4 regions of the Modestobacter marinus genome follow, and region 3 is predicted to be linked to each of the others. Evidence: riboswitches for the same ligand, from Rfam matches in the RefSeq annotation. Region 3 holds a riboswitch; each other region holds the start of a gene.
The links. A riboswitch is a leader RNA that binds a small molecule or an ion and turns the genes downstream of it on or off. The one in region 3 is predicted to bind cyclic di-AMP.

Region 1 (7,297 bases), on a different contig from region 3:
CGTGGCGCTGGTGGTCGTCGGCACGAACTCGGTGGTGGAGTCCGAGGGCTACGACCGGGAGTCCCTGGCCCTGCCGGGCCGGCAGGACGACCTCGTCCGCGCCGTCGTCGCGGCCAACCCGCGCACCGTCGTGCTGGTCAACGCCGGGGCCCCGGTGCTGATGCCCTGGCGGGAGGAGGTCGCTGCCCTGCTGGTCGGCTGGTTCGGCGGGCAGGAGTTCGGGAACGCGGTCGCCGACGTCCTGCTGGGGCTGGCCGAGCCGGGCGGGCGACTGCCGACCACCTGGCCGGCGTCCGAGGCCGACGTGCCGGTGCTCGACTGCACGCCGGTCGACGGGGTCGTCGAGTACGCCGAGGGGGTCCACATCGGATACCGCGCCTGGCTGCGCGCCGGCGCCGCACCGGCGTACTGGTTCGGCAGCGGGCGGGGCTACACGACCTTCGAGCTGACCGGTGGCGACGCCCCGACCGTGGCCGCGCCCGGCGAGACGGTGACCGTGACGGTCGAGGTGACCAACACCGGCGAGCACGACGGCAAGGAGGTGGTGCAGGTCTACGCCGAGCGGCCGGACTCCGTCGTGGACCGTCCGGTGCGGTGGCTGGTCGGTTCGGCCGCCGTGCGCGTCCCCGCCGGGCAGGCCGCGCGGGTCGACGTCGCGGTGGACACCCGGTACCTGGCGCACTGGGCCGACGGCTGGCAGTACGAGTCCGGGCCCTTCCGCCTCCGCGCCGGCACCTCGGCCGTGATGCTGCCCTGCGAGTGGACCGTGCAGCTGCACGGCTGACCGGGAGGACCCGGCTGCTCCCCTCCGGGAGCAGCCGGGCGCCGCGCCGCCACGTCCCACCTCGGCTCAGGAGCGCACGATCCGCCCGGGGCTGTTCAGTGGGCGCTGGTCGCGTGGCGCCGCACCCGGCGGTCGAAGCGGTCCCGCCGGCCACCCAGCGGCCGGCCGAGGTAGCGGCCCAGCACGACCCCGGCGGCCAGCGCCAGGCCGATCGCCGCCGCCCCCACGAGCGCGTTCACCCCACTCCCCACGTCGCCCTCCACGACCACCGCGAAGAGCCCCCGGTAGATCGCCAGCCCGGGCAGCAGCGGGACGATGCCGCAGACCGCGACGAGCAGCGGCGGGATGCGCAGCCGATCGGTGAGCGTCTCACCACAGAAGCCGACCACGACGGCCGCCGCCGCGCTCGCCACCGCCTCACCGGCACCGGACGCGGCCGCCACCGACGACGTCGTCCACGCCAGCGCGCCGGCCACCGTGGCCACCGCGATCGCGACCGGGCGGGCGTGCGAGGCCAGCGCCCAGGACGCGGCCATCCCGGCCGCCGCGACCAGCGCCACGACGGAGGGCACGGTCGACGTCCCGGGGTCCAGCACCCGCAGCGGCACCTCCGCCCGCTGCGCCAGGTCCAGCACGGCGGCGATGCCGACGACGATGCCGGTGGTCAACGTGAGCACCTCGAAGGCCCGGGCCGCGGCGGTGACCGGGAACCCGCTGATCGCGTCCTCCGCGGCGCCCACGAAGGAGAGGCCGGCCAGGAGGACCACGATCCCGGCGGCGACGACCAGCGAGGTGCGCACCTCGACCTCGCCGACGACGAGGAGGACGGCGGCCCCGGTGGCCACCGCCGCGCCGGCGACCTGCTGGAAGAACATCGGGAGCCCGCGCCGGTCGAGCGCCCGGATGGTCAGCTCGATGGCGGCCGTCGTGACCGCCGCGACCAGGGCCACCAGCCAGCCGCCACCGAGCAGGACGGCGACGCACGCCGCCACACCCGACCAGCCCAGTGCGTGGATCGGCCGACGGTAGGGGTGCGGCGCGGACAGGACGTCGTCCAGCTGGCGGTGCGCCTCCTCCAGGCCCAGGCCTGCCGTCTTGAGCTCCGCCGCCAGGTCGGTGATGCCCTGGAGCCGGGTGTAGTCCAGACCCCGCGGCCGCACGATGCGCATCAGCATGATCGGCGGGACGTCGTCCGGGTCGTAGCTGATCGTCAGCGAGGTGAACGTGATGTCGACCTGGCAGTCGGTGAGCCCGTAGCCCGCCGCCACGCGCAGCACCGTTGCGGTGACGTCGGCGGCCGAGGCACCGACCGCCATCATCGACTCCCCGATGCGCAGGGCCAGGCCGAGCGCCGAGCGCGCGGTGCCCGCGTCGACCCGGCTGGGCTGGGCCCGGAGGGCCAGCGGTGCCGTCGGCGGACCGGACCCGGAGATCGCCTTCCGCGCCCGGTCCGGCAGGCGCGCGAACCGCCGGCTGCGGTCCTGGGTCACGGGGTTCATCACGGTCAGGTTACGGAGCGGCGCGGCAGGCGGGCCGCTCCCCGACCACGGTCGGGCCGTGGCCTTCCCCACAGCGCGCCCGCACCCCGCAGGCGCGGTGCCCCGAGGCGGGGTGCATGGCCCATCGCGTGGCCGGAACCGGTGCCGGACACGCGCTCGGCGCCCCTCGATCCGCCCCGGACGGCGTGCCGTCGGCGGCACGCCGAGGACGTGACGATCGTCACGGAGACAGCCCACCTGCCCGTCCATAACGTTCCGGTCACGCCGACATCGTGGGCGTGGCGCCGGTCCGCTCAACCCTGCCTGCCGGCCGCCATCCAGGACTCTCAGGGCAGGGGTGGGGGACCCACTACACCCGGCGCGCCGACACATCGGTGGGCGCGCCTCGGGGTGAAGCCGGCACCGCCGGCCGGGCACCGATCGCCCGAACCCGACAGCTAACCCCTCCGGCGGTGATCGGAGATCACTCATGCCCAAGCACAGCCCGTCCCGCTTCGTCCGCCTCCCGGTCGTCGCGGGCGCCTCCCTCGTCACGCTCGGCCTCCTCAGCACCCCGGCCCTGGCCCACACCACCCCGGCACCCGAGGCCTCCCCCGCCCAGGTGGACCGGCACACCGCCGAGCAGGGCGACCCGGCCGCGGCGGGGAACCGGCACTCCTGGCGGGAGCTCTACCAGCGCCACATCGCCGCCTTCGGCGGCGGGGACACCGGGGCGCTGACCCCGGGGCAGCTGCGGTTCCTGCTCGGCTCGGAGGACGGTCCTGTCCCGACCGCCCCGGCACCCGAGATCGCCCCGGAGGTCGTCGCGGCACCTGAGGCCACCCCGGCACCGGAGGTCGTCGCGGCACCCGAGGTCGTCGCTCCGGCCCCCGAGGTCATCGCGGTACCCGAGGTCGTCGTCCCGGCACCGGAGGTCGTCGTCCCCGAGGTCGTCGTGCCGGAGGTCGTCGTGCCGGAGGTCGTCGTGCCGGAGGTCGTCGTGCCGGAGGTCGTCGTGGCCCCGGCGCCCGCCCCGGCACCGGTCCCCGCAGTCGTCGTCGCCGCGCCGTCGGGGCAGGCCCAGATCACCAACAGCGCGGGTCCCGTGCAGCCGCGGGCCCAGGCCGCCGCGGACGCCGTCGTGCGCGACGTCCCGGGCGCCGCCGGCATCACCATCGGTGGGACGCGGGCCAGCGCGACCGACCCGAACGGCCACCCCTCCGGCCGGGCACTGGACTACATGGTGATGTCCGACGCCGCGCTCGGGGACGCCATCGTCGCCTACCACATCGCCAACTGGGACACCCTCGGCGTGGAGTACGTCATCTGGCAGCAGCGCATCCTCACCTCGCCGACCGGTTCCTGGAGCCCGATGGCTGACCGCGGGAGCCCGACGGCCAACCACATGGACCACCCGCACGTGAACTACCTGGCGGGCTGAGCCTCCCGGCTCCGCTCCACCGGGAACCCACGGTGCCCCTCTGCCCGCGTGCAGGCAGGGGGGCACCGTGCTGTCCGCCCCCGGAGGGCCGCCGACGGTCTCCGGTCGTCCGCATGGGATGGTCGGGTCAGCGCCCACCGCCACGGAACGGAGCGCCACGGCTCGGCAGCGTCGAGGTCGACGGCGCGGGGCCCGTGGACCCGACGGGGTGGCACGGTGGACGTCGCGGCGATCAGCACCCGGCGCCGGTCGGGGTCGCCCGCCGGTGGGCCCGGCGGAGCTGACGTCACGCCGGTGCCCGGACGACGACGAGGGATCATGTCCACGACCGACTCAGCACCACGCAGCTCCGGGCGTCGCCGCGTGCGGCGGACCGTGGCCCTGACCACCCGGCCGGCGAAGCGGCGGACGAGCGGCTGGCCGCGGCGCCAGCGCAGCGCCCGGGCGGTGGCCCGGGCCTGGCTGGGGCGCATGGTGGAAGGACGGATCCGCCGGAAGGGCATCGACCTCTCCGAGCTGGCCTTCTTCCCGGAGAGCGCCCGGCTCCCCCTGCTGCGGCACGGCGTGGACCCGGTCCCCGAGCTCGCCGCGCTGCGCGCCCGCTGCCCGGTGGAGCGGCTCGACCTGCCGATGGGGCTGACGGCCCACCTGGTGACCGGGTACGAGCAGGCCCGCACCGTCCTGAGCGACCGTGACTCCTACAGCAACGACATCCGGCACCTGTTCGGTGACGCCGGGCCGGGGTCGACGGCCGACGTCGGCGGCCTGGGCTTCACCGACGCGCCGCTGCACACCCGGCTGCGCAAGCTGGTGGCCCCCGAGTTCACACGCCGCCGGCTGGACCGGCTGGAGCCCACGGTCGAGGCGATCGTCACCCGCCGGCTGGACGAGCTCGCCGCCGCCGGGTCACCGGCGGACCTGGCCGAGCACGTCTCCTGGCGGGTCCCCATGGACGTGATCTGCGGGTTGCTGGGGCTGGACGACGCCGACCACGAGGCCTTCGTGCGGCTGGGCACCCAGCGCTTCGACGCGACCGGCGGTGCGGCCGCGGCCCTCGGCGCGGTGTCCGAGCAGAAGCGGATCCTCCTGGACGTGGTGGCCCGGCAGCGGACGGCGCCCGGGGACGGCCTGATCGGGCGCATCCTGCAGGCCGAGGGCGACGGCATCTCCGACGACGACCTCGCCGGTCTGGTCGACGGGATCGTCACCGGCGGCTACGAGACCACCGCCAGCTCCCTCTCCCTGGGCACCATGGTGCTGCTGCGCGACCCCGGGCACGCCGCCCTCCTCCGGAACGGCTCACCGGCCGACGTCGACGGCGTGGTGGAGGAGCTGCTGCGCTACCTGTCGGTGGTCCAGGTGGCCTTCCCGCGGTTCGCGAAGCAGGACCTGGAGCTGTCCGGCTGCCCGGTCCGGCAGGGCGACCTCGTGGCCGTCTCCCTCAGCGGCGCCGACCGCGACCCGGCCTGGGCCGGGCCGGAGCCCGACCGGTTCCAGCCGGGGCGCTCCCCCGCCGGCGGGCACCTGGCCTTCGGTCACGGGGTGCACCGCTGCGTCGGTGCGGAGCTGGCCCGCATGGAGCTGCGCATCGCGCTCCCCGCGCTGTTCCGCCGCTTCCCGGACCTCGCGCTCGCCGTCCCCGAGGAGCAGCTGCGCTGGCGTGGGCTGTCCTTCGTCCACGGCGTGGAGGAGCTCCCGGTCTCCTTCTGACCGGAGCCGCACCTGCGCGGCGGAGGCACGGGACGTCCGGGACGAGGCAGGGGCGGAGCCGGCCGGCGGAGGCGCTCGTCCTCGCGCCGGCCCGGGCCGCTCCCCCGGTGCCGGGCCGACCCGGGCGGGGCGGTCGGGTCAGCGTCCGCGCTGCTGCCGGCGGGCCACGTACACCAGGCCGCCGAGCACCACGGCGAGGGGCAACCAGGGCGGCAGCCCGAACGGGCCGAGGATCAGCCCGGCCACGAACAGCAGCAGCTGGAAGGCCACGAAGAAGCCCACCAGCAGCACGGCGAAGAAGACCACAGGCCGCTCGACCTGCAGACGGCGCAGGTAGTCCATCCCACATCCCCTCGTCGGTGTGCGCCCCGCACGGGCACCGGGTACCTCGACAGGTACATCGGCAGGCAGGGCGCGGGGTCCAGCCGACGCGCACCTGGCCCCGGCTCGAAGTCCCGAAGGTACGGCAGGAGCCGCTGCCCGGGCCGTCGATCCGGGCAGCGTCACGTCCAGGCGCTGAGGGACCGCCGGGGGGTGGACGGTCCCACCCTCGGCGGCCCCGCGCGGGGTGATCGCGGGGTCGGGGTCGGTCAGGCGTTCACGGTGGCCCGCTGCGTGGTCCCGGTCGGCGCCCGGTCCGGCAGCGGGTGCACCACCATGACCGCCCCGGAGGCGTGCATGGCGCAGGCCAGCGCCACCGACCCCAGGAGGAGGCCACGGAGCGCACCGTGCCCGCGGCTGCCCACGACGAGCAGTGCGGCGCCGGCTGCCCACTGGCCGAGGATGTCGGCAGGAGCTCCCTCCGCGACCACGACCCGGGCATCCGGCGACCGACCGCCGGAGCCGGTCCGGTGTTCCTCCAGGACGTCCTCGAGCATCGCCTCGCCGCCCCGTTGCAGGTCCCACCGCACCTCCTCCGCGGTCGGGACGACGACCGTCGACAGGGCCATCCAGTGGTCGGCCATCTGGTACGTGGTCACCGCGACGACGTCGGTCCCCAGCCGGGCCGCCTCGGCCACTCCGGCGAGCAGTGCGGCGCGGGAGGCGGCCGACCCGTCGATGCCGACGATCACCGGGCGCCGGCGCGCGTGGCCGGTCGAGGAGGGGTGGACCACCACGACCGGGCAGCGCGCATGGGTGACGCAGTGCAGCGCGACGGAGCCCAGGACGACGCTGCGCACGGCGCCCCGCCCACGGTTGCCGACCACGACGAGGTCCGCGTCAGCGGATGCGTCGACGAGCTCCTGCGCGGCCGGGCCCACGGAGACCGCCGTGGTCACCCGCACGTCCGCCGCCCCGGGGACCGCGGCGACCGCCGGGTCACCGCGGACCTCGTCGACCATCGCCTGCACGCGCGACTCCATCTCCTCCCGCACGGCGGAGATCGACGGCACGCCCAGGGGGTAGCCACCGACCCACACCGTCTGGACCGACCAGGTCGCCACCACCTCCAGGTCGGCACCCCGTCGCGCGGCGGCCGCCCATGCGTACACCAGCGCTGCTCGCGAGCCCGGGGAGCCGTCGACGCCCACGACGACCCGGGGTGGCCGAGGTGTGTCGGTGGCTCGGTCGTCGGATGTCGGCTCGGACATGGGACCTCCTCGTGCTGACCCGCCCGGTCACGGGGGAACAGGCCTCACGATGGCCGTGTCCCCCTCGGGTGGGCAGGGACCGAGGTCCCTGCCGGCGCCACGCAGGTCCCTGGACCACCGCGGCGAGCACGACCTGACCAACGTCCCCCGGTCCCGGGGCCGCCGGCCCTCGTCACCCCCGACCCGGGGGACGAGGGTCCGCCCATGACCGCTGGACTGCCCGTGCTCGTCGGCTACGCCACCGCAGCCGGTTCCACCCAGGGGGTGGCCGAGCGCATCGCGGGACGTCTGC
Region 2 (7,297 bases), 720 kb from region 3:
GCAGCAGCTCCAGCATCCGGGCGCCGTGCCCGGAGCGCCGGGGCCACGGGTCGATGGCCATGATCGGGCCGAAGAACAGCAGCCCGGTGACCAGGAAGTGCAGCAGCATGAACGTGTGCCCGACCGTCGTCGCCATGAGGTCGTCGAACAGCGGGGTGAAGTAGACGCCGTAGAGGCTGGCGATGAACAGCGGGATGGTGAAGAACGGTGAGGAGACCAGCCGGCCCAGCCGGCTGTGCAGCGCGCCGAGCAGCGCCCGCCGCGGCATCCCGGCAGGCCCCTGCGCCGCGGGGAGGGCACGCAGCATCAGGGTGACCGGGGCACCGATCAGCAGCAGCAACGGGATGATCATGCTGAGCACCATGTGCTGCACCATGTGCAGGCTGAACAGCACCATCCCGTAGCTCTGCAGGCCGCTGGCGGTCACGTGGAACAGGACGGCGCAGCCGATCAGCCACGCGATCGTGCGGGACGGCGCCCAGCGCACCCCCCGGCGGTGCAGCCGCCACAGCCCCACCAGGTAGCCGACGGCCAGCAGCACGGCGAGCCAGGCGACCGGCGAGGCGGCGGCCAGGTCCAGCCCCAGCACCCGGCCGGTGGTCGGCGGCAGCTCCGGGACGTGCATCCCCATGCCGCCGTGTTCGTGCCCCACGTCAGTCCTCTCCCCGCGCCGCTGTGCGGCCCCCACGGTAGGCCTGGCCCGGCCCCTCCGCCGCAGTCGGCGAGGGAGCCGGGCCCCGAGCTCAGCGGAGCGTGACCTGCCGGGACAGCAGCCCGGCGCGTGCCCGCCGCTCGTCGGCGGTCAGCGGCTCGGTGACCGCCAGCGCGGCCTCCAGCCGGGAGTGCAGCTCCGCCGAGGGGCCGGCCCACTCGGCGCCGGGCACCTCACCGGGCACGTCCCACACCGGGACGACGAGGCCCAGGGCGCGGAAGGCGCCGGCGTAACGGGTGCCCTCCCCCAGGCTCAGCTGCTCGGCGGCGCCGAGCCGGGCCAGGGCGTCCAGCAGCGCCTCCTCCGGCTCGGGGCGCACCCAGCGCACGTGGCCGCGCTCGGTGGTCGGCCGGCACCAGTAGGCGGCCTCCAGCCCGGCCAGCCGCACCGTGGGCATCACCATGTCGTTGGCCTGCCGGAGGCTCGCGCGGGCGGTCGCGTCGACGTCGGCGCCCTCCAGCCAGAAGTCGAAGTCGTCGTGCACGGTGACCTCGAACGGCGCCGAGAGGTCCAGCAGCTCCTGCAGCCGCGGCCCGGCCGAACCGGCGGCACCGATGGGGCCCGGGTCGACGGGGGCACCGGCCGGGGCCTCCAGCGCGGCGGCGAGCGCGGTGCCGAGGTCGCGGCTGACGTCGTCGGAGGAGGTCTGCAGCTGGACGCCGAGCAGGATCTCGCCGTTGGCCCGGACCAGGGCGGGGGTGCCGCCGGGGAGCACGCTGGCCAGCGTGACCGAGCGGCCGTCCGTGGTGGTCAGCGCGGCCGTGGCAGCCGGCACGAGCTCGCGCAGCGCCACCCAGTCGACCTCGCCGGGGAGGCCCTCGAACGGGCGGAGCACGGGCTGGCCGTAGCCGGAGCCGTGGCAGTGCTTGTAGCGGCGGCCGGAGCCACAGGGGCAGGGCGCCTTCGGGTTGGTCTCGCCGGCGGCCGCGGCGGGGGCGGCGGGACGGCGGCGGGTCGTGGAGCGGGCCATGCACGCGAGCGTATGTGGCCCGGGTCCACCGTTCCCGCCGAGCCTGGCAGGCGCGAGCCCGACGAGGCAGGAGGCCGGCCGGGCCGTTCCGTACCCTGCTGCCGGTGACACCGGTTGCCGCCCCGTTGGACCTGACCGACCCCGCGTTCGTCGCCGACCCCTACCCGGCGTTCGCCGTGGCCCGCGCCGCCGGGCCGGTGCAGTGGGACGAGCGGCAGGGCATGTGGCTGGCGCTCGGCCACGCCGAGGCCAACGCCGTCCTGCGTGACCGGCGGCTGGGCCGGATCTGGTCGGACCGGACCCCCGCCGAGCGGTTCGAGAGCTTCAACCTGATCCACCGAAACGCCATCCTGGAGATGGAGCCGCCCACGCACACCCGGCTGCGCCGGCTGATCAGCGCGGCGTTCGCACGCGGGCACGTGGAGCGGCTGCGGCCGTGGGTGCAGGAGCTGGCCGACTCCCTGGTCGACTCCCTGGTCGAGCGCTCCGCCGGGCAGGACGACGTCGACGTGCTCTCCGGCATGGCCGAGGAGCTGCCGGTCGCGGTCATCGCCGAGCTGCTCGGGGTGCCGGCGGCCGACCGGCCGCTGCTGCGGCCATGGTCGAACGCGATCGTGAAGATGTACGAGTACGGCCGGACGACGGAGGTCGAGGCCGACGCCGAGCGGGCCGCCGCCGAGTTCGTCGCCTACCTGCGCGAGCTGGCCGCCGAGCGGCGGACCGCGCCGGGTGAGGACCTGCTCACCCACCTGGTCACGGTGCGCGACGCCGAGGGCGACCGGCTCACCGAGGACGAGCTGGTCACCACCTGCATCCTGCTGCTCAACGCCGGCCACGAGGCGACGGTCAACGTCAGCGGCAACGGCCTGCTGGCGCTGCTGGAGCACCCGGACGAGCTGGCCCGGCTGCGCGCGGACCCGGGCCTGCTGCCGACGGCGATCGAGGAGCTGATGCGCTTCGACTCACCGCTGCAGCTGTTCGAGCGCACCGCCACCGCCGACGCCGAGGTCGGCGGGGTCACCGTCGAGTGGGGTCAGAAGATCGCCGCCCTGCTGGGCAGCGCGAACCGCGACCCGGCCGTCTTCGCCGACCCCGACACCCTCGACGTCGGGCGCGCGGACAACCCGCACATCTCCTTCGGCGCCGGGGTGCACTTCTGCATCGGCGCCCCGCTGGCCCGGGTGGAGCTGCAGGCCTCCTTCGGCGCGCTGCTGGGCCGCACCTCCCGGCTGGAGCTGGCCCGCCCGGCCCGGCGCCGTCCCGAGTTCGTCATCCGCGGTCTCCAGGAGCTGCCGGTCGTGCTCACCGCCCGCTGAGCCGTCGACCGAGCGGCCTGCCGTACCCACCATGGGCCCTGGCATGCCGTTGCGCGAAGAAACGACCAGAGAAGTGTTGTCCACACCGCGTCCGTGATCCGTCACCGCTGGTACTGGCCGCCTCGGAGAGCCGGGGAAAGGTCACCGTCGACCGGCACCCCGGGACGACGGTCTGCCTACCGTTGGGCAGTCCGCCGCACGGCGGGCTCCGGACGACGGCACCGCCGAACCTGCCCACCGCCGCCCGGACATCAGAGACCACGGGCAGGCGCGGGGGACCCACCTCGCAGGACCAGGCCCTCGGGCCTTGGGGTGAAGCCGCATCATGCGGCCGGGCAGCTCTCGCCCGAACCCGACAGCTAACTCCGCAGGCGGCGAGAGGCACACACACCCATGCTCAATCGCTTCACGGCACGGCGTGACCGCTCCACCGGGCGTTCCGCCTTCGCTTCCGCGGCGCGCCCGGCCATGGTGGTCGCGGCGGCTGCGGCGATGTCCTTCGGGGTCATCGCACCGGCCCAGGCCCACACCGGCAGCCACACCGTGGCTCCCGGGGACACGCTCAGCAAGCTGGCCGCCGGTCACGGCACCACCTGGCAGAGCATCTACACCGCCAACAGCGGCACCATCGGCGGCAACCCGGACGTGCTCCGCGTCGGCCAGGTGCTGACCATCGGCGGCGGCGCGGCCCCGGCGGCCGCACCGGCGCCGGCGTCCGGCACCTACGTCGTGCGCTCCGGCGACACGCTCAACAAGATCGCCGCCCAGCACGGCACCACGTGGCAGGCGCTCTACGCCGCCAACAGCGGCACCATCGGCGGCGACCCGAACGTGCTCCGCGTCGGGCAGACCCTCACCCTCGGCGGGGCAGCCCCGGCAGCCCCTGCGGCCCCGGCGCCCAGCCGCCCGGTCGAGCAGGCCGCCAGCCGCAGCGCCGACCGGACCGCCACCGGTGACAACCGGTCCATCGGCCGGGCCATGGTCGCCGAGCGCGGCTGGGGCCCGGGCGAGTTCACCTGCCTGGACAACCTGTGGACCAAGGAGAGCAACTGGCAGACCACGGCCGACAACCCGACCTCCAGCGCCTACGGCATCCCGCAGGCGCTGCCCGGGTCGAAGATGGCCTCGGCCGGCCCGGACTGGCGCACCAACCCGGCGACCCAGATCACCTGGGGGCTGGACTACATCAGCGAGCGCTACGGCACCCCGTGCGCCGCGTGGGCGCACTTCCAGGCCAACAACTGGTACTGATCGACCAGCGCGGCGGGTGGGTCGGCGCGGTCCCGCGCTGACCCACCCGGCCGGCGGTCCGGGTGACCGGACCACCGGCGACGACGACGCCCCGGCCGGGCTACCGGCCGGGGCGTCGTCATGGCCTGTCATCGGGGCACTGACTGAGATCCGGCGCCGCCGGAAGTTCATCACTGCAGGCTGCCCAGTCAGCCCGCCCCTGACAGCCGACGGAAGCGAGCCGGGCCCGCCTCCCACGTTGCTGTCGGACCAAACGGTCGAGTTTTATTGCTCCCTGTCAAGACAGGGTGTAGTAATACCGCATGACGACACCCGCCGCGGCCAGCCGTGCGGTTTCTGACGCCTTGAAGGCCATCTCGGCTGGCGCACGACCCGGCGACCTTGAATCGCAGTACTTAGACTTCAAGGAGTACAAGGAGCCGGCTGCCAACGATCGAGACTCGCTGAAAGCCGGAGCTGCCGACCTAGCCGAGGCCGCGGCGTGCATGGCCAACGCTCGCGGAGGAGCGATCGTCGTCGGTGTCGACGACGACGCAGCCGGGCCCGCTGCCTTCGTCGGATTGCCGCCGTCTCTGGACGAGGACGACCTTCGGCACCGCATCTGGCAACTGACCTCGCCGAACCTGGTCGTGTCGGCCGAGCGGCGCCCGGCTGGGTCAGCAGAGATTCTGGTCCTCCTGGTCGAGCCGGGCTTTGACCTGCACCGGGTCGGCGGAAAGCTGAGGGAACGGATCTCCGACCACTGCGAGCCAATGACCCCCGAGCGAGAGGGGGCAGTCCGCGATGAACGGCGCAATTACGACTGGTCGGCCGAACTGACGAACTGGACCATGAAGGACGTCGCTGAGACTGCCATCGAAGAGGCAAGGCGCCTGCTTGAGCAGGCTGGCGATGACCAGAGCCGACGCAGAGCCACGTTGAGCAATGAGGACCTGCTCCGCGAATGCGGAGTTCTTGACGACGATGGCCGCCTGCTAAGGGCAGGCGCCCTGCTCTTCACGCGACAGCAGGCGGCCCCCAACCCAACCATCCAGTACTTGCGGAAACGAACCCCCGGCGGTGCATTGACCCGCCCTCCCGAGGTGCACGCATTGCCCCTTCTCCTGACTATTCGTGAATGCCTACGCGATGTCGACGCCGCGAACGAAACAACTCCGGTCACGCTTGCCAGTGGCGTTCAGCAACAGCTCGAGACCATTCCCCGCGCTGCCGTCAGAGAGGCCGTCGTCAATGCCGTTGCACACCGCGACTACCGACTACCTGACCAGACAGTCATCGAACACAGTCCCTCGCAGCTAGTTGTCGTCAGCCCTGGGGAGCTCGTCTTTGGAGTCACGGAAGACAATCTGCTGACGCACAGCTCCAAGCCGCGAAACCGAAGACTCGCGGATGCTTTGCGAGTCTTGCGTCTGGCGGAGCGGGCGGGAACTGGTGTGGATGTGATGGTCCGCACCATGGTGAGAGCCGGTCACAAGCCGCCTGGCTTCACGAGTCGGGGTGGGGCAGTCCGTGTCGTCCTATCCGGCGGCGCACCCGTGACGAGAGTTGCCTCACTGATGGCCAACCTTCCTGACGACGTCAGAGAGGACACTGATGCTGCTCTAACCATCGACTATCTGCGCTCGCACGCGACCGTTCGCGCGAAGGACATCGCACCCGTAATCCAGAAGACCATCGACGAGGCCGCCGACGCGCTCCGACGGCTGAGCGACGATGTTTACGCCCTCATCGAGCCGACCCGCGAGGACCGCCGCTCTCGCATGCCCGCCTATCGTTTTCGGGAGAGAGTGCGCGCCGAACTCGGCTCCCTACTCCCCTATCACCGCAATGAGCAGGACGAGGTGGATCGTCGGATCATCGCGCACTTGCGCGAGTACCCGACGGTCAGCAATCAAACAGTGCAAAACCTCTGCCAGGTGCAAGTCACGCGCGCGAGCGTCCTGCTCCGGTCGCTGGCAGACAGACAGATCATCAAGAAGACCGACGACTCACCGGAACGCGGACCCTCGGTGCGCTACGAACGCGGCCCGCACTTTCCGTCTCAAAGTCGCACACGTAGAGCTACTGGCTCGAACTAGCGAGATCGACGCCCCAACCGTGCAAGGTGCGGGCGCACGGGTGGCCCAAGACGTCGATGCCCCGGCCGGGTTCTCGGCCGGGGCATCGTCGTCTCAGCTCAGAGGCGCTGGTTGAGCCGGTGGTAGGCCGCGGACCAGCGCAACTCCTTGGCCAGGCTGCGCCGGGTGGTGTGGGCGTCGATGAGCACCAGCTCGGTCTGGAAGACCTCGGCCAGGTCGGTCAGCTCGTCGGCCCCCAGCTGGGTGGACAGCACCGTGTGGTGCGGCCCGCCGGCGGTCAGCCAGCCCTCGGTCGCCGTCTCGAAGTCCGGCCGGGGCTCCCAGACCGCCCGGGCGACCGGGAGGTTCGGCAGCGGCTCGGACGGCTCCACGACGTCGATCTCGTTGGCCACCCAGCGGAACCGGTCACCCAGGTCGCTCCAGCCGATCGTGATGCCGGCGGCCGGGGCGGCGGTGAAGACCAGGCGGGCCGGGTCCTCGCGGCCGCCGATGCCCAGCGGGTGCACCTCCAGCCGCGGCTTGTCCCCGGCGATCGTCGGGCACACCTCGAGCATGTGGGCACCGAGGATCTTCGGCGTCTCCGAGGCCAGGTCGTAGGTGTAGTCCTCCATGAAGGAGGTGCCGCCGGGCAGGCCCTGGGCGGCGACCTTGAGCACCCGCAGCAGCGCCGAGGTCTTCCAGTCGCCCTCACCGCCGAAGCCGTAGCCGTCGGCCATCAGCCGCTGCACGGCGAGGCCCGGCAGCTGGCGCAGGCCGCCGAGGTCCTCGAAGTTGGTGGTGAACGCGCCGAACCCGCCGTCGGTGAGGAAGGACCGCAGGGCCACCTCGATCCGCGCCTGGTAGCGCACGCTGTGGTGCCGGTCGCCGCCGGGGCGCAGGTCGGCGTCCATCTCGTAGAGGTCGCCGTACTCGGCGACCACCGCGTCGACGGCGGAGTCGGCGACCCGCTCGACGACGGCGACCAGGTCGT
Region 3 (7,297 bases):
GGGAACCGGGGGCGCTGCGGCTGCGGCCGGTCGGCACGCTGGCCGGGCCGCTGGCCGAGGTGGTCGGTGAGCTGGCGGCCCTTGCCGGGTCGACGGGCGTGGTCTGCGCCGACGCGTCGGTCCCCGAGGTGGTCGGGGTGCTCGCCGCGGCCGGGCTCGACGTGGCGCCGCTGGCCGACGACGGGGCGGCGCCGGCCCGGGTGTCCGTCGTCCCCGCCGGGCTGGCGAAGGGGCTGGAGTTCGACCACGTCGTGGTGGTGGAGCCGGCGGCGATCGTCGCCGCGGAGCCGCGCGGGCTGCACCGGCTCTACGTCGTCCTCACCCGGGCGGTGAGCAGCCTGGTGGTGCTCCACCACGCCGACCTCCCCGACCTGCTGGTCGAGGCGTAGGGCGCCCGCCCAGGTCAGCCCCGTGGGGGTCGCGGGCGGTCCTCCCTAGGCTCCGGGCATGCCCGACTCCCTGCGCCGAGCCCTGCGCGCCCCCGCTGCCCCGATCGAGCTGCGCGAGATCGACCCGCGGGCGACCCCGCTGGCGCCCGGTGACAAGGAGTCGACCCGGGAGGCGACGCGGGTGGACGCCGCCCGCCTGGCCGAGCTGCAGCAGCGGCTGTACGCCGAGGCCAGCGGTGGCAGCCGGCGGCGGGTGCTGCTCGTGCTGCAGGGCATGGACACCAGCGGCAAGGGCGGGGTGGTCGGGCACGTCGTCGGCGCTGTGGAGCCGCACGGGGTCGCGGTGACGAGCTTCGGCCGGCCGACGCCGGAGGAGCTGCGGCACTCCTTCCTCTGGCGGGTGCGCCGCGCCCTGCCGGGCCCCGGCCGGATCGGGGTGTTCGACCGCTCGCACTACGAGGACGTGCTGATCGGCCGGGTGCGGGAGCTGGCGACCCCCGAGGTGGTCGAGCGGCGTTACCGGGAGATCGTCCGGTTCGAGCGCCAGCTCGTCGCCCACGACGTCACCGTGGTCAAGGTCCTCCTGCACCTGTCGCCGTGGGAGCAGAAGCAGCGCCTGCTGGCCCGGCTCGACGACTCCAGCAAGCGCTGGAAGTTCGACCCCGCCGACCTCGACGAGCGGGCCCGCTGGCCGCAGTACCAGCAGGCCCACGAGGCGGCCCTGGAGCGCACCGACACCGACACCGCGCCGTGGTACGTCGTCCCGGCCGACCGGAAGTGGTACCGGAACTGGGCGGTCGGCCGGCTGCTGCTGGAGACGCTGACCGAGCTGCAGCCCCGGCTGCCCGAGCTGGCCTGGGACGTCGACGAGCAGCGCGACCGGCTGATCGAGGAGCACCCGATCAGCTGCTGAGCGGTGTCCCGCGGTCCAGGCGCTCGTCGAGGGCCTGGGTGAACAGCCAGCCGCCGATCAGCACGAACTGGAGCAGGAACAGCCAGAACCCGATGGCGATCACCCCGCCGACCACGGTGAGCCCCCCGAACGGGGCGCCGAGGTCGAGCGGCAGGGCCAGGAAGAGCACGAAGCCCTGCAGGAAGCCGGACAGGCAGGCCGCGGTGAACAGTGCCCCGGAGACCACGGCCCGCCAGCCCAGCCGGCCGGCCGCGATCACCCGGAAGATCCACACCAGCGGCAGGGTGAGCGCGAACAGCACCGAGTAGTAGCCGGTGGCGAACCCGCCGACCGCGGCGCCGAACCCGGGTGACTCGGCCAGGTGCGCGAGCACCCCGCCGGCCAGCAGCAACGGGTACAGCAGCAGGGGTGCCAGCACCAGCAGCGGCAGGGCCAGCGCCCGTCCCCGCCAGGCGGTGAACCGGTCGTGGGCGGGGCTGAACCGCAGCAACGCCCGGCGCAGCCCCTCGCCGTACAGCGAGATCGGCAGCAGGGTGAGCAGGGCGCCGACGACGCTCAGCCCGGTGCCCGCCTCGGCCAGCCGCTCCACCGCCCGCGGGGCACCCAGCGCGCCGGGCAGCACGTCGGACAGCCGCCCGACGAGCTCCCGCACCTGGTCGGCACCGGCCACCCAGCTGGTGAGCCCCAGGGAGAGCACGAGCGCCGGGACGACGGCGATCCCCGCGTAGAAGGTCAGGCCGGCGGCGATCAGCGCGGTGTCCCGGTTGCGCAGCCGGGCCCGCATCGCCCGCAGCAGGCCGCGCGCCTCCTCAGCCACCCGCACCGGGACCATCTGACCAGGTCGGGGCCGACGCCGCTCGTCGGCGCGCCCGCCGCCGTGGACCGGGGTCAGGCGCTGTTGGCCACCAGGAGCATGTAGGAGAACACCACCACCAGGATGAGCACGAACGTGCCGACGATCAGCAGGCGCGCACGGTTCTTCGGCAACCGGCCCTGCCCGGTGCGGTCCGGGCGGTCGTCGGGTCCCTGGCTCATCGGTCCTCCTGGTCGTCGGGTGGTCACCGGTCCGGTGGGTCCCCTCGGCGGGCCGGCTCGGGCGAGCAGGCTGCTGTGTCCTGCCTGCCCACTTCCGCCGGTGCTCACGCCTGCCGGTGCGGCCCACTCCGCTCAGTGGCCGCCGAGCAGGTGCTGGGCCGCGGCGAAGCCGCCCAGTCCACTGACCGCACCGCCGCGCACGGTGCCGCCGGAGGAGGCGGCGACCACCCGGGGGTGCGCCGTCGCCACGCCCCAGGTGCCGACGGCGGCCGGGTCGGGCGCCACCGGCCAGGCGAGGTCGCCGTGGAAGATGTGGCCGCCCGGCATCGCCAGCGCTGCCTCCACGTCCAGCGGTGAGGACGCCTGCAGGCACGGCCGCCCGTCACCGTCGGTGGCCAGGCAGTCGGCCAGCGGCTCGGTCAGATGGGCGTCCAGCTGGGCCACCACCCGCCGTACCGCCTCGGCCCGGGTGCCGGCGTCGTCGGCGGCGTACAGCTCGGCCGGCGTGTGCAGCCCGAACAGGGTCAGGGTGTGCAGCCCGGTGTCGCCGACGATCGACGGGTCGGTGAGCGAGTGGCAGTACACCTCGAAGGGGATCACCTCGGGCAGCCGGCCGGCCGCGGCCTGCGCGTACGCGGCGTCGAGCTGGGAGGCCGCCTCGTCGACGTGCACGGTGCCGCTGAAGACCCGGCGGGGGTCGGCGCCGGACCGCAGCCCGGGCAGCCGGCGCAGCACCATGTTGACCTTCAGCTGCGACCCCGACGGCCGCGGCGCCGGGGCAGCGCCCAGCAGGTCGTCGAGCACGGCCGGGGCCGCGCCGCTGACCAGGTGCCCGGCGTCGGCCGCGTGCGCCGTCCCGTCCCCGTCGGTCCAGTGCACCGTGACGCCGTCGGCCCGGGTCTCGACCGCGGTGACCTCGGCGCGGGTGAGCAGCGCCGCCCCGGCCGCCCGTGCCGCATCGGCGAGGGCGCCGCTGACCGCGCCCATGCCACCGACCGGGACCCGCCAGCGGCCCGTGCCGTTGCCGATGAGGTGGTAGAGGAAGCACCGGCCGGCCAGCCCGTCCGCGGCGTGCAGGTCGGCGGAGGTGCCGATCAGCCCGTCGGTGAGCGCGATGCCCCGGACGTCGTCGTCGGTGAGGTGGTCGGCGACGACGTCGGCCAGCGGCCGTTCGCGCAGGTCGTGCCAGAGGCCCGGGTCCCGCAGCCGGGCATCGAGCGCCGCCTCGCTGGGCAGCGGAGCGGTCAGGGTGGGGGCCAGGTCCTCGGCCAGGGTGGTCAGCCGGCCGTAGAACCGCTGCCAGCCGGCGAACTCGGCGTCCGAGCCGGTGAGGGCGCGGAAGGAGGCCGCCGTCTCCGGCCCCTCCTCCCGCTCGACCAGCAGGCCGGTGGCTGCGCCCCCGCGGCGCAGCGGCGTGTAGGAGGCGACGGCGCGGTCGACCAGGGTGATCGGCAGCGCCAGGTCGGCGACGATCCGGTCGGGCAGCAGGCTGACCAGGTAGGAGTACGCCGACAGCCGGACGTCGACCCCCGGGAAGACCCGCTCGCTGACCGCGGCGCCGCCGAGCACGGCCCGCCGCTCCAGCACGAGCACCGACCAGCCCGCGCGGGCCAGGTAGGCGGCGGCGACCAGCCCGTTGTGGCCGCCACCGGCCACGATCGCGTCGTACCGGGCCGCGGTGCTCACGCCAGCTCGCGGGCGAAGAAGACGGCGTGGGGGTCGTCGGCGTCGACGTAGTGCCCGAACGCCTCGACGGGTGTGTAGCCGGCCGAGGTGTACAGCCCGACCGCCTCCGGCTGCCGGACCCCCGTCTCCAGGCGCACCGTCGTCCACCCGCGGCGCAGCGCCTCGGCCTCCAGGCCGGCGAGCAGCAGCCGGGAGACGCCCCGGCCGCGGGCCGGCGGGACGACGTACATGCGCTTGACCTCGGCCTCGGTGTCGCCGAGCGGGCGCAGGGCACCGCAGCCGATCGGCGTGCCGTCGTCGTCCCGGGCGAGGAGGACGACGGCGACGTCGGCGGCGGAGGGCGGCACCCCCGGCTCGCCCACGCCGCCGTAGCGGGCCCGCAGCTCGACCTGCTGGGCGGCGGTCAGCGCGGAGACGTCCGGGTCGTCCCAGGAGGCGGTGGAGAGGGTCGGCACCGGGTCATCCTGGCGCGCCGTCGTCCACCCGCTGCAGCAGCCCCCAGACGAACCGGGCCCGCACCCCGCCCGGGAGGTGCACCTCGTAGCGGCTCGGGACCCCGGGGTCGACACCGGTGGCGCCGGGGAGGGCCAGGACGTCGTCCACCACGTGCTCCCACACGCGCAGGGCACCCGGTGCCGCGGCGGGCACCGGTGAGCCGGGTGCACGCACCAGCTGCTCGTGGAGCACGGCGCCGTCCGGGCCACCCAGCACCTCCCACCGCAGGTGCGGCCACAGCGGCAGCGGCCACCGCTGGACGAGGAGGTCGACGTCACCGAACCGGCGGTGTTCCCGCTCGGCCGGGGGACCGAGCACCGCAGCCCGCAGGGCGACCCCGCGCGGTGCTCGCTCTGTGTGATGGAGGGCGCGCCATCGGCGGTGTGCGGCGCGGGCCTCGGCCCGGTCGGAGCCGAGTCGGGGCAGTGCCTCGGCGACCAGGTCGGGTCGCGTGTCGGCCATGCGACGGAGCAGCACGAGACAGAACTCCCGCCGCGCCAAGCCCTGCACCCGGCGAGCCTGTCACGCTCGGTGAGCGTGTTGGAGCACACGCCAGGAGTTTCTCCACAAATTGGCCTCAGCCGTTTGTCACGAGCACATAACGCACGTACGGTCACCAGCGGTCCTGACGGGCAGCGCAGTCGCCCACCCGGGTGACGACCGACGGGACCGCCGCCGAACCACATGGCTCGCAGCGACACTCGCGGGCTCGTGGACCGGGGACCCACCGCAGCACTGGGGTGAAGCTCCGCACGGCCCGTCCGCGGGCCCGAGGAGCCGGGCGACTTCCCGCCCGAACCCGTCAGCTAACTCGGTAGGCGGCAGGTGGAAGAAAGGACACACCCGCCGAACATGGCGAGTTCGCACACCTCTGTCCGTCGTGGCCTCACCGGCCGACGGGCCCTGTTCACCCTGATCGCCGTGGGTGGCCTGACTCTTGCTCCGCTGCCCGCCCTGGCGGCTCCTGAAACACCCACCACCTCCCAGGAGGCGGCCGAGCTCATCGCCGCCCGCGGTCACGACCTCGAGGTCGTCACCGAGAAGATGCACGAAGCGACCGACGTGCTGACCGGCATGAAGGCCGCCTCGGACGCCGCCGCCGCCGAGCTCGTCGCCGCCGAGGCAGCCGTGGTCGAGGCCCGTGACCACGTGCGCCAGGTGGCCCGCAGCGCCTTCACCGGTGAGCAGCTCTCCTCGCTGCAGGCCATGCTCACCAGCTCCTCCGCCGACGAGATGCTCGACCGGATGGGCACGCTGGACAGCATCGCCGGGCACAACAACGAGGTGCTCGGGACGGCTCAGCAGGCCAGCGTCGCCGCCGACGAGGCGAAGGTCGCGGCCGAGAAGGCCGCCGCCGACGCCGAGGCGCAGGTCGCCGAGGTCGCTGCGCAGCAGGCCGACCTGAACGCGCAGATCGCCGAGTACCAGGCCGAGTACGACCGGCTCTCCGCCGAGGAGCGCGAGCGCGCCCGGATCCTGGCCGAGCAGCAGCATGCGGCCGAGGCCGCGGCAGCCGCCGCAGCCGCAGCCGAGCGCGAGGCCGCGGCAGCCGCCGCGGCCGAGCGGAACTCCCAGCCGGCCTCGCGCGCCGAGCGCAGCGCCCCCGCCGCCGCTCCGTCCGCGTCCAGCTCCGCGGCCCCGGCCCCCGCGCCGGCCCCGGCTCCGGTCGTGGCCAGCAGCGGTGCTGCCGCCACCGCGGTGAACACCGCGATGGCCCAGCGTGGCAAGCCCTACGTCTGGGGTGCCACCGGCCCGAACTCCTACGACTGCTCCGGGCTGGTGAAGTACTCTTACGCATCGGCGGGGGTCAACCTCCCCCGCAGCAGCAGCCAGCAGGCACAGGCCGGCCGTGCGGTCTCCCGCGGGGAGCTGCAGCCGGGCGACCTGATCGCCTTCTACTCGCCGGTCAGCCACATCGGCATCTACATCGGCGGCGGCCAGATGGTCCACGCGCCGACGTCCGGTGACGTGGTCAAGGTCGCCAGCATCGACGCCATGGGCCCGATCACCGCCATGCGCCGGGTCGCCGGCTGACAGCTGCACCACCCTCCGCCGGTGCCCCGGTCGCCTGACGGCGGCCGGGGCACCGGTGCGTCCGGGCCCGGTGGCGACGATCACGTGAGCGTGGGTGCCGACGCCCCGTCCCGCCGGGCACGATGAGGAGCACCCCACCCTCCGCCCCACCCCCGAGGAGAACCGTGCCCGCCGCACTGACCGACCCCGCGAGGGTCGCCCGCGTCTTCCGCGCCGTCGCCATCGCCGAGGCCGTCTCCTGGGTGCTGCTGCTGGCCGGCATGTTCGTCAAGCGGGTGCTGGACGCCTCGGAGCTGGGCGTGCAGGTCTTCGGCCCGGTCCACGGCGCGGTCTTCGTCGCCTACGTCGTCGTCGCCCTGCTGGCCTGGCGGGTGCTCCGCTGGACGCCGGTCACCGCGCTGCTCGCGCTGGCCGCCTCCCTCCCGCCGCTGGTGACCATCTGGTTCGAGCGCTGGGCCCGGCGCACCGGCCGGCTGCCGCTCGACGCCACCACGCCCGTCCGGGTCGGCTGAGCCCGCGATGGCCACCCCCGTCCTGCCCGCCACCGCCCGCACGCTGCTGGCCCGCACCGCCCGGGTCCAGCGGGACGGCCGGGCGCCCAGCCTGGTCGCGGGCGTCGTCCGGGACGGCGGGCTGGCCTGGTCGGCCGGTCGCGGCGACGTCGCCGAGCCGCACGCCGACGTGCAGTACCGGCTGGGCTCGATCAGCAAGACGGTGACGGCCCTGGTCGTGCTCCGGCTGCGCG
Region 4 (7,297 bases), 1.2 Mb from region 3:
TCGGTCCGGGCCCACGTGCAGTAGAGGACGAGCGAGACGACCCGGTCCGGCGCGGCCAGCACGAGCTCCTGCGCGATGGCGCTGCCCAGCGAGTAGCCGAGCACGTGCGCGCGCTCGATCTCCAGGGCGTCGAGCAGCCCCAGCGCATCGGTGGCCAGGGAGGCGACGCTGAACGGCCCGGACCCCCGTTCCGATCCGCCCATCCCGCGCAGGTCGTAGGTGATCACCCGGTGGTCGCCGGCCCAGCCCTGGGCGAGGTCGGCCCAGAAGCCGAGGGACTGGCTGGTGCCGTTGACCACCAGCAGTGGCTCGCCGTCGCCGTACTCCTGGACGGCGACGGCGATGTCGCCGACCTGCACGGTGCGTGGCGGGTGGGTCGTCGGTGTGCTCAACGGGACTCCCGTGCTCGGGTCGAGGGGTGACCTGGAGCACACCACATGCCGGCGACGGTCGGGAGGCCCGGCGCGATGGACGGTGACGTGAGCTGCACCCGGCGGTGCCGGCAGGGCGACCGGGAGCCCCGGACCCGCCGGCACGACCACGCAGTCGAACGGGAGCTGCTGCCGGCAGCCGACCTGGAGGGCGGCGCGCTGGTCTGCTCCTGACGACCGTGCACCGCCTGCCGCCGGTCAGGCGTGCAGCGCTCCGGTGAACAGCTCGCGACCGACGTCGACCTGTCGGCATCGCTCGTTACGTTGGCTCAGCATCCGCACAGCCGCCCCGTCCGGGGTGGCTGACGAGCTGGGGGAGAACAGAGTGCGCAGACGGACGACGGTGACGGTCGCGGCAGCGGTGCTGGCGATGACCTTCGGGGCGGTGACCCCCGCGGCGGCCGGCCAGGGGGGCCACGACGACGGCCACGGTGGCGGGTGGGGCCACGGGCCCGGCAACGGGCACGGCAACGGGCACGGCAACGGGCACGGCAAGGGGAAGAGCCTCGAGCTGACCATGCTCGCCACCACCGACCTGCACGGCCGCGTGCAGGACTGGGACTACTTCCGCGACGCGCCGTACACCGAGCGCTCCGGGGACGCGACGGGCCTGGCCCGGGTGTCGTCGGTGGTCGACTCGGTGCGCGCGGAGAAGGGCGCGGACAGCGTCTTCGTCGTCGACAACGGCGACTTCCTGCAGGGCACGCCGCTCACCTACCTGGCCGCCCAGCAGTCGCCGGAGGCCGAGCACCCGATGGCGGCGGCCTACGACGTCATCGGCTACGACGCCCAGGTCGTCGGCAACCACGAGTTCAACTACGGCCTGGACACCCTGGCCGGCTACGTCGACGACGTCGACCACCCGGTGCTCGGTGCCAACGTCATCGACGTCGCCACCGGTGAGCCGTACCTGCCGCCGTACACGCTGCAGGAGATGAAGGTGCGCGGCGCGAAGCCGGTCACCGTCGGCATCATCGGCCTGACCACGCCCGGCTCCGCGATCTGGGACCGCAACAACGTCGAGGGCCAGGTCGAGTTCCGCGACATGGTCGAGACGGCGCAGCAGTGGGTGCCGGTCGTCGCGGAGCAGGCCGACGTCGTCGTCGTCCTCGCGCACGCCGGGGTCGGCGGGACGTCGTCCTACGACGACCCGGCCGTGGGCACGGAGAACCCCTCCGACGTCATCGCCCGGACGGTGCCCGGCATCGACGCCATGGTCGTCGGCCACACGCACCGCGACGCCCCGTCCCAGATCGTGGTCAACGAGGTCACCGGCGAGGAGGTGCTGCTCACCCAGCCCTACCGCTGGGGCGGCACGGTCAGCCAGGTCGACTTCGAGCTGACCAAGACCCGCGGCCAGTGGGACGTCACCAATGCCACGGCCACCGCGCTGCGCACCAAGGACTACCCGGAGGACCCCGAGGTCCTCGCCGTCACCGACGAGGCGCACCAGGCGACGGTCGACTACGTCAACCAGGTCGTGGCCACCTCCACCGAGGAGCTGACCACGCTGACCAGCCGGTACGAGGACACGCCGATCCTCGACTTCATCCAGCAGGTGCAGACCGAGACCGTGGACGCCGCGCTCGAGGGCACCGACCGGGCTGACCTGCCGGTGCTGTCGATCGCCGCCCCGTTCAGCCGGGAGGCGGTCTTCCCGCAGGGCGAGGTCACCATCCGGGACATCGCCGGGCTCTACGTCTTCGACAACACCCTCGAGGCGGTCGAGCTCACCGGCGCCCAGGTGCGCGACTACCTGGAGGAGTCGGCGAGCTACTTCACCCAGGTGCCGGCCACCGGCGACGTCGACCCCGAGACGATCACCAACGCCGACGGGACGCCGGACTACAACTACGACGTGCTCTCCGGCGTCGACTACGACCTGGACGTCTCCCGGCAGGTCGGCGAGCGGGTCACCCGGCTGGAGATCGACGGTGAGCCGGTGGCCGACGACGCCCGGTTCGTCGTCGCGGTGAACAACTACCGGCGCTCCGGCGGTGGCGGGTTCCCGCACATCTCCACGGCGCCGGTGGTCTACAACGAGCAGCTGGAGATCCGCCAGCTGCTCATCGAGTGGGCGCAGGAGCGCGGCGTCATCGACCCGGCCGACTTCTACGTGGAGAACTGGCAGCTCGTCCGCGACGGCGAGCCGCTGCTCGGCTGACCCTCCTCGACCGACGAACGCCCCGCTCCCCGGATGGGGGGCGGGGCGTTCTCGTGTTCCCGGCGTGCCGGACGACGTCCGCCCCGCTCCCGCGGACCGGCGCGGGGCGGACGTCGCGAGCGGGTCAGACCAGACGACGCGCGGAGTTGTAGCCCCACATGGAGTCGACGGCGATGGTGCGGACGACGTCCCCTGCGGTCGGCGCGTGCACCATCAGGCCGTTGCCGATGTAGATGCCGACGTGGCCCACCGGGTCGTAGAAGAAGACCAGGTCACCGGGCTGCAGGTCGGCGCGGGCCACGGGCACGCCCATCGTCGACTGCATGCGGGAGGAGTGCGGCAGCGCGATGCCGGCCGCCGCGAAGGAGTACTGCGTCAGCCCCGAGCAGTCGTAGACGTTCGGGCCGGCCCCGGCCCAGACGTAGGGCTTGCCCTGCTGGGCGAGCGCCGTGTCGACGACGATCTGGGCGGCGGCGTTGGGAGCGGCGACCGGGGCCACCGGTGCCGGGGCGGGTGCTGCGATGGGCGCTCCGCCGCCGCCGACCGAGGCCTGGGCGGCCATCGGGGTGAGGGCGACGCCCGCGCTGGCGAACAGCGCGACCAGTGCCCGGCGACCGGAACGGGAGGGACGGCGGGCAGGGGACGTGCGAGTGGTCGTCATGGACGACGGGTTCTCCTTGTTCTCCTCAACCGCCTACCGAGTTAGCTGACGGGTTCGGGCGGGGAACTCGCCCGGCGCTCCGGCACTCGCGTGCCGTCGCGCTTCACCCCAGAACTGCGGTGGGTCCCCGGTCCGGGTGTCCGCGGCGACGTTGCGGCGGTTGCCCGGTTCGGCGGTGCTCGCCGGTGTCACCGTGTGTGGCGACTCAGGGGCCGGCGGGCGCGGTTGACGGTAGGGGCGTCATGGAACTGTCACAAAGTGCTGCGCGTCGGAGTTCCGACACCCCGTGGAGCTGCAACACGCCCGGCCGGGATCGGCGACTCGCCGACGTGACGTCGGGCAACGTCGGAGCGGGGTAGGAGCTCGATCACCGTGATCGGCTGATTCCCGCCGGTGCACCGAATTCCGGCGGTGCGGCGGGTGCGCACGGTGCGTGTCCGCCGCGCTACCACCGGCCGCGGCTGGTGGCGCCTCGCCGGCGGCTGCGGCAGGTGTTCGTCGCTGGCTGGCTTTCACCACGTCCACTCGGAGCGTGGAGCGCGCGTTGCCATGTCCCGCATGGCAGCCGAGCCGCCTGTCGACGGCTCGCTCCGGCCTGGCTGGGCCCTTCCGCCCAACCCGGCGCCGGTGAGGGTGTCGGTACATCGCGTGTGGTCGTTGGGCGTCTGTCGTTGGCCGTCTCGACCTGCTTCAGTCACGTCCACCCGAGGGAGTCAAGAACATCCCAACATCTGTGGACGGGCGCCTGACCTGCGGATTCGCGTTGTGCGGACCCCTCAGAGGCGATAAGATTCGTACACACGTTCGAACGGGTCGGGAGGTGTTCGGTGAGCGAGTTGATCTCCGCGCTGGATGCCCTAGGCGCCGATGACCTGCACGCCCTGACCGACGGCCAGGTGCTGGACCGGACGGCCATGTTGGTGCAGGTGGTGAACCGCGCGTCGGCGGAGTTGACCCGCACCGTGCGGTGTGCGGACGCCACGCAGGCCGCCGAGCACGACGGGCTGAAGTCCATGCGGTCCTGGCTGATCGGGCACGCACGGCTCGCGCCGGCCGAGGCCTCGCGGATCCTGCGATCCGGGCGGGCCCTGGAGCACTTCCCGACGCTGGCGGCCGGGTTCGCCGAGGGTCAGGTGACCCCCGAGCAGGTCGACGTGGTGGCCAAGAAGGTCGGCCCGGTCGAGGCCGCCCGCGCCGGGGAGCAGGGCATCGACCTGGCGGCGTTCGATGAGGTGTGGACTCAGGTGGCGATGGGCTCACCGCACCAGTCGCTGGTCGCCGCGGTGCAGGCCTTCGAGGACGCCTTGGACCCCGACGGGCCGGAGCCAGACCCCACCGAGGAGCGGCGGCTCACGATCGCCACGCACGCCGATGGTTCGATCACCGGCCGGTTCGACCTGGACGCGACCGGCGGGGAGAAGGTCAAGGCCGCGATCGAGTCGATCGTGCAGGCCAACCGCCCGCAGGGTGATGAGCGGACCCGGGCGCAGCAGAACGCCGACGCGCTGGTGCAGTTGGCGGACAACCAGCTCGCCGCGGGGAGCCTGCCCACGCTGCGCACCGTCAAGCCGCACGTCGTGGTCGGCATCGACATCGAGGACCTGGTCGACCCGGCCACCGGCGCCGGGGCGGCGGAGCTGGGGTTCGGGGCGACGATCTCCGCCGCCCGCGCCCGCTACCTGGCGTGTGACGGGAGCATCTCCCGGATCGTGATGGGTCCCGACGGCATCCCGCTGGACCTGGGCCGGGACCACCGGGTGGTCACCCCGGGGCTGCGCAGGGCCGTGGAACGCCGGGACAAGAGCTGCGTGTTCGCCGGCTGTGGTGCACCGACCCACTGGTGCGATGTGCACCACCTGATCCACTGGCTGCACGGCGGTGAGACGTCGTTGAGCAACTCGGCCCTGTTGTGCGAACGGCACCACACCAAGGTCCACCACGGGTTCCGGGTCGAACGAGATCCCGACGGCCGGTGGCGGACCTGGCGTCCCGACGACACCGAGATCCTCATCGGCCCACCGCTGTAGGGCTGTGGGTGTGGCATGCCGCTGGCCCGCCGTCCGACCGACGGAGGGTCCAGCGGGCTGCGCGGGGCTGGGCAGCTGTTGCGCCGACCGGGACGAGAGCTGGAGCAGGGACCGGGGGAGAGCGGGCGGGAGCAGCTGCGGGACGTCGGCCCGGCGCAGCTCGGGGACGAGCGCGCCGGAGCAGCCCTGGTGGGGGCGGAGCAGTGCCAGAGAAGGCGTCCGCGCTTGGGCAGGTCACCCGGCGGCGGGCTGCTCCAGAGCCTCCTGCACCACGGCGCTCGGGGGGACGGGAGGAGTGGCGACCGCGAGCAGGTCCGCATCGCCGTCGGCCACCGCGGTCAGCCACTGGCCGGCGCTCTGCCGGGCGATCCGGCCGGCCCGCACCGCCTGGGCGAGCGCCAGCTCCAGCGGCGGCATCAACACCGGGTGCCGCCGGCGGTGGCCGAAGACGGCGAGCGTCTGCTGGAACAGGTCGTCGCGGGTCATCCCGGCCACCGACCGGCACAGCGCCACCATCGCGTTGCCGATCTCCTCCGGCGGGACGTGCTCCAGCGCCCGGTCGGTGCTCGTCGCCTGCCGCCGGAACGTCGTCCACGTGGCCGGGTCCAGGGGAGTCCGGTCCGTGGTCGGCGGCCACAGGAACTCCGCACCCGGCTCGGGCAGCAGCGCCAGGATCGACTCCATCCGCGCCGCGTTCACCCGCGGCACCCCGAACGCCGCCGCCGTCCGCCGGGCCAGCCGCTCCCGGTGGATCGGACCCTCCGCCCGGATCCCCGCCGCCAGCACCCGCCGCACCAGCCGGGCCGCCTCCGGGTTCGCCAGCTGCCGCAGCATCTGCGGCTCGCCCACCGGCTTCGGCGTCCACGGCCGGAACGGCACCTCACCGGCCAGCAACGCCGGCGTCACCACCGGGTGCGCCGCGCAGCGCACCGGCTCCGCCGTCGACACCTCGTCCTCCACGTCCGGCGCGTCCGGGTCGAAGGGGTCGATCTCCTCCTGCGGCTCGGCGACGTCGGCGACCGGGGCCGGCAGCGGGGGCAGCAGTGGCTCCACTGGAGCAGCACCCGCCACCGCGGCGACCAGTCGGTCGACCACCGCCTCGCACTCGGCCAGCCACTCCGGCAGCCACACCCGCTCCACCGCCGGCCACCCCCGCAGCTCCGCCAGCTCCAGGTACGCCAGCTCCCGGTCCACCGGCGCACGCCCCGCCCAGCCCGGCCCGTCCAGCAGCACCGCCAGCACCGGACGCTCCGGCGCCTCCGGCCGGGCGACGGTCAGGTCGACCCGGAACGGGGAGAGCCCGACGTCGGTGCGCACCACGAGTCCGCGGCCGCGCAGCGCCGCGGCGACGTCCTCCCGGTGCGGGTCCCGCACCGCTCTCGACGTCCGCGGGACGGCGTCCGGGCCGCGCCGCGCCAGCTCCAGGTAGGTCCGCAGCCGGCGCACCCCCGGTTGCGTCGTCGTCGCCGGCCGCAGCAGCGACGGCGCGAACGACGCGAAGACCACCACCTGACGGCGGGCCCGGCTCACCGCCACGGTCAGCCGGCGCTCACCGCCGGCCCGGTTCAGCGGCCCGAGGTCCAGCGGCAGGCAGCCGCGCTCGTCGGCCGCGCACCCCAGCGACAGCAGGACGACGTCGGCCTCCTCGCCCTGGGCCGCCTCGACCTCCCGCACCCGCAGCGCGCCGCGGTCCAGCGCCTCGGCCGCCCGGTCCCGCCCCGCCCGCAGCAGGCCCTCGATCAGCCGGCGCTGCGGTCCGTGCAGCGTCACCACGGCCACCGAGGGCACCGCGTCCGCCGAGGCCGCGAACCGCTGCCGCAGCTCGGCGACCACCGCCTCCGCCTCGGCCGGGTTCGTCCCGCGCTGCTCGCCCGCCCGCAGGAAGACGCCGTCCACCTGCACCAGCGAGATGGCCGGCCCGGCCGGCGGGCCCGGCACCGTCGTCAGCCGGGAGTCGAACGCCAGGGCGTTGACGAACGCGACCAGCGACTCGTCGGCGCTGCGGTGGTGCCAG

Region 1: another riboswitch for cyclic di-AMP. It lies ahead of FB380_RS18125 (VldE C-terminal domain-containing protein); the one in region 3 lies ahead of FB380_RS08325 (C40 family peptidase).
Region 2: another riboswitch for cyclic di-AMP. It lies ahead of FB380_RS24485 (LysM peptidoglycan-binding domain-containing protein); the one in region 3 lies ahead of FB380_RS08325 (C40 family peptidase).
Region 4: another riboswitch for cyclic di-AMP. It lies ahead of FB380_RS13800 (C40 family peptidase); the one in region 3 lies ahead of FB380_RS08325 (C40 family peptidase).

What each region holds. Positions count from the first base shown of each region.
Region 1 covers NZ_JAAMPA010000002.1:450,355-457,651, forward strand. The annotation lists gene FB380_RS18115 (glycoside hydrolase family 3 protein) at 1-784, shown strand, start outside; gene FB380_RS18120 (threonine/serine exporter family protein) at 880-2,283, opposite strand; cyclic di-AMP (ydaO/yuaA leader) riboswitch at 2,635-2,750, shown strand; gene FB380_RS18125 (VldE C-terminal domain-containing protein) at 2,753-3,703, shown strand; gene FB380_RS18130 (cytochrome P450) at 4,022-5,413, shown strand; gene FB380_RS18135 (hypothetical protein) at 5,552-5,755, opposite strand; gene FB380_RS18140 (universal stress protein) at 6,004-7,005, opposite strand; gene FB380_RS18145 (flavodoxin domain-containing protein) at 7,210-7,297, shown strand, end outside.
Region 2 covers NZ_JAAMPA010000001.1:1,038,497-1,045,793, forward strand. The annotation lists gene FB380_RS04855 (cytochrome c oxidase assembly protein) at 1-652, opposite strand, end outside; gene FB380_RS04860 (DUF5926 family protein) at 744-1,682, opposite strand; gene FB380_RS04865 (cytochrome P450) at 1,787-2,998, shown strand; cyclic di-AMP (ydaO/yuaA leader) riboswitch at 3,247-3,384, shown strand; gene FB380_RS24485 (LysM peptidoglycan-binding domain-containing protein) at 3,392-4,249, shown strand; gene FB380_RS04875 (ATP-binding protein) at 4,552-6,327, shown strand; gene araA (L-arabinose isomerase) at 6,426-7,297, opposite strand, start outside.
Region 3 covers NZ_JAAMPA010000001.1:1,759,496-1,766,792, forward strand. The annotation lists gene FB380_RS08290 (HelD family protein) at 1-389, shown strand, start outside; gene FB380_RS08295 (PPK2 family polyphosphate kinase) at 448-1,302, shown strand; gene FB380_RS08300 (YhjD/YihY/BrkB family envelope integrity protein) at 1,292-2,119, opposite strand; gene FB380_RS08305 (hypothetical protein) at 2,191-2,337, opposite strand; gene FB380_RS08310 (phytoene desaturase family protein) at 2,470-4,023, opposite strand; gene FB380_RS24595 (GNAT family N-acetyltransferase) at 4,020-4,478, opposite strand; gene FB380_RS24600 (hypothetical protein) at 4,483-4,980, opposite strand; cyclic di-AMP (ydaO/yuaA leader) riboswitch at 5,182-5,354, shown strand; gene FB380_RS08325 (C40 family peptidase) at 5,371-6,552, shown strand; gene FB380_RS08330 (DUF3817 domain-containing protein) at 6,717-7,064, shown strand; gene FB380_RS08335 (serine hydrolase domain-containing protein) at 7,072-7,297, shown strand, end outside.
Region 4 covers NZ_JAAMPA010000001.1:2,917,889-2,925,185, forward strand. The annotation lists gene FB380_RS13790 (alpha/beta fold hydrolase) at 1-392, opposite strand, end outside; gene FB380_RS25510 (hypothetical protein) at 480-605, shown strand; gene FB380_RS13795 (bifunctional metallophosphatase/5'-nucleotidase) at 757-2,595, shown strand; gene FB380_RS13800 (C40 family peptidase) at 2,720-3,256, opposite strand; cyclic di-AMP (ydaO/yuaA leader) riboswitch at 3,273-3,425, opposite strand; gene FB380_RS13805 (HNH endonuclease signature motif containing protein) at 4,084-5,283, shown strand; gene FB380_RS13810 (DUF3320 domain-containing protein) at 5,518-7,297, opposite strand, start outside.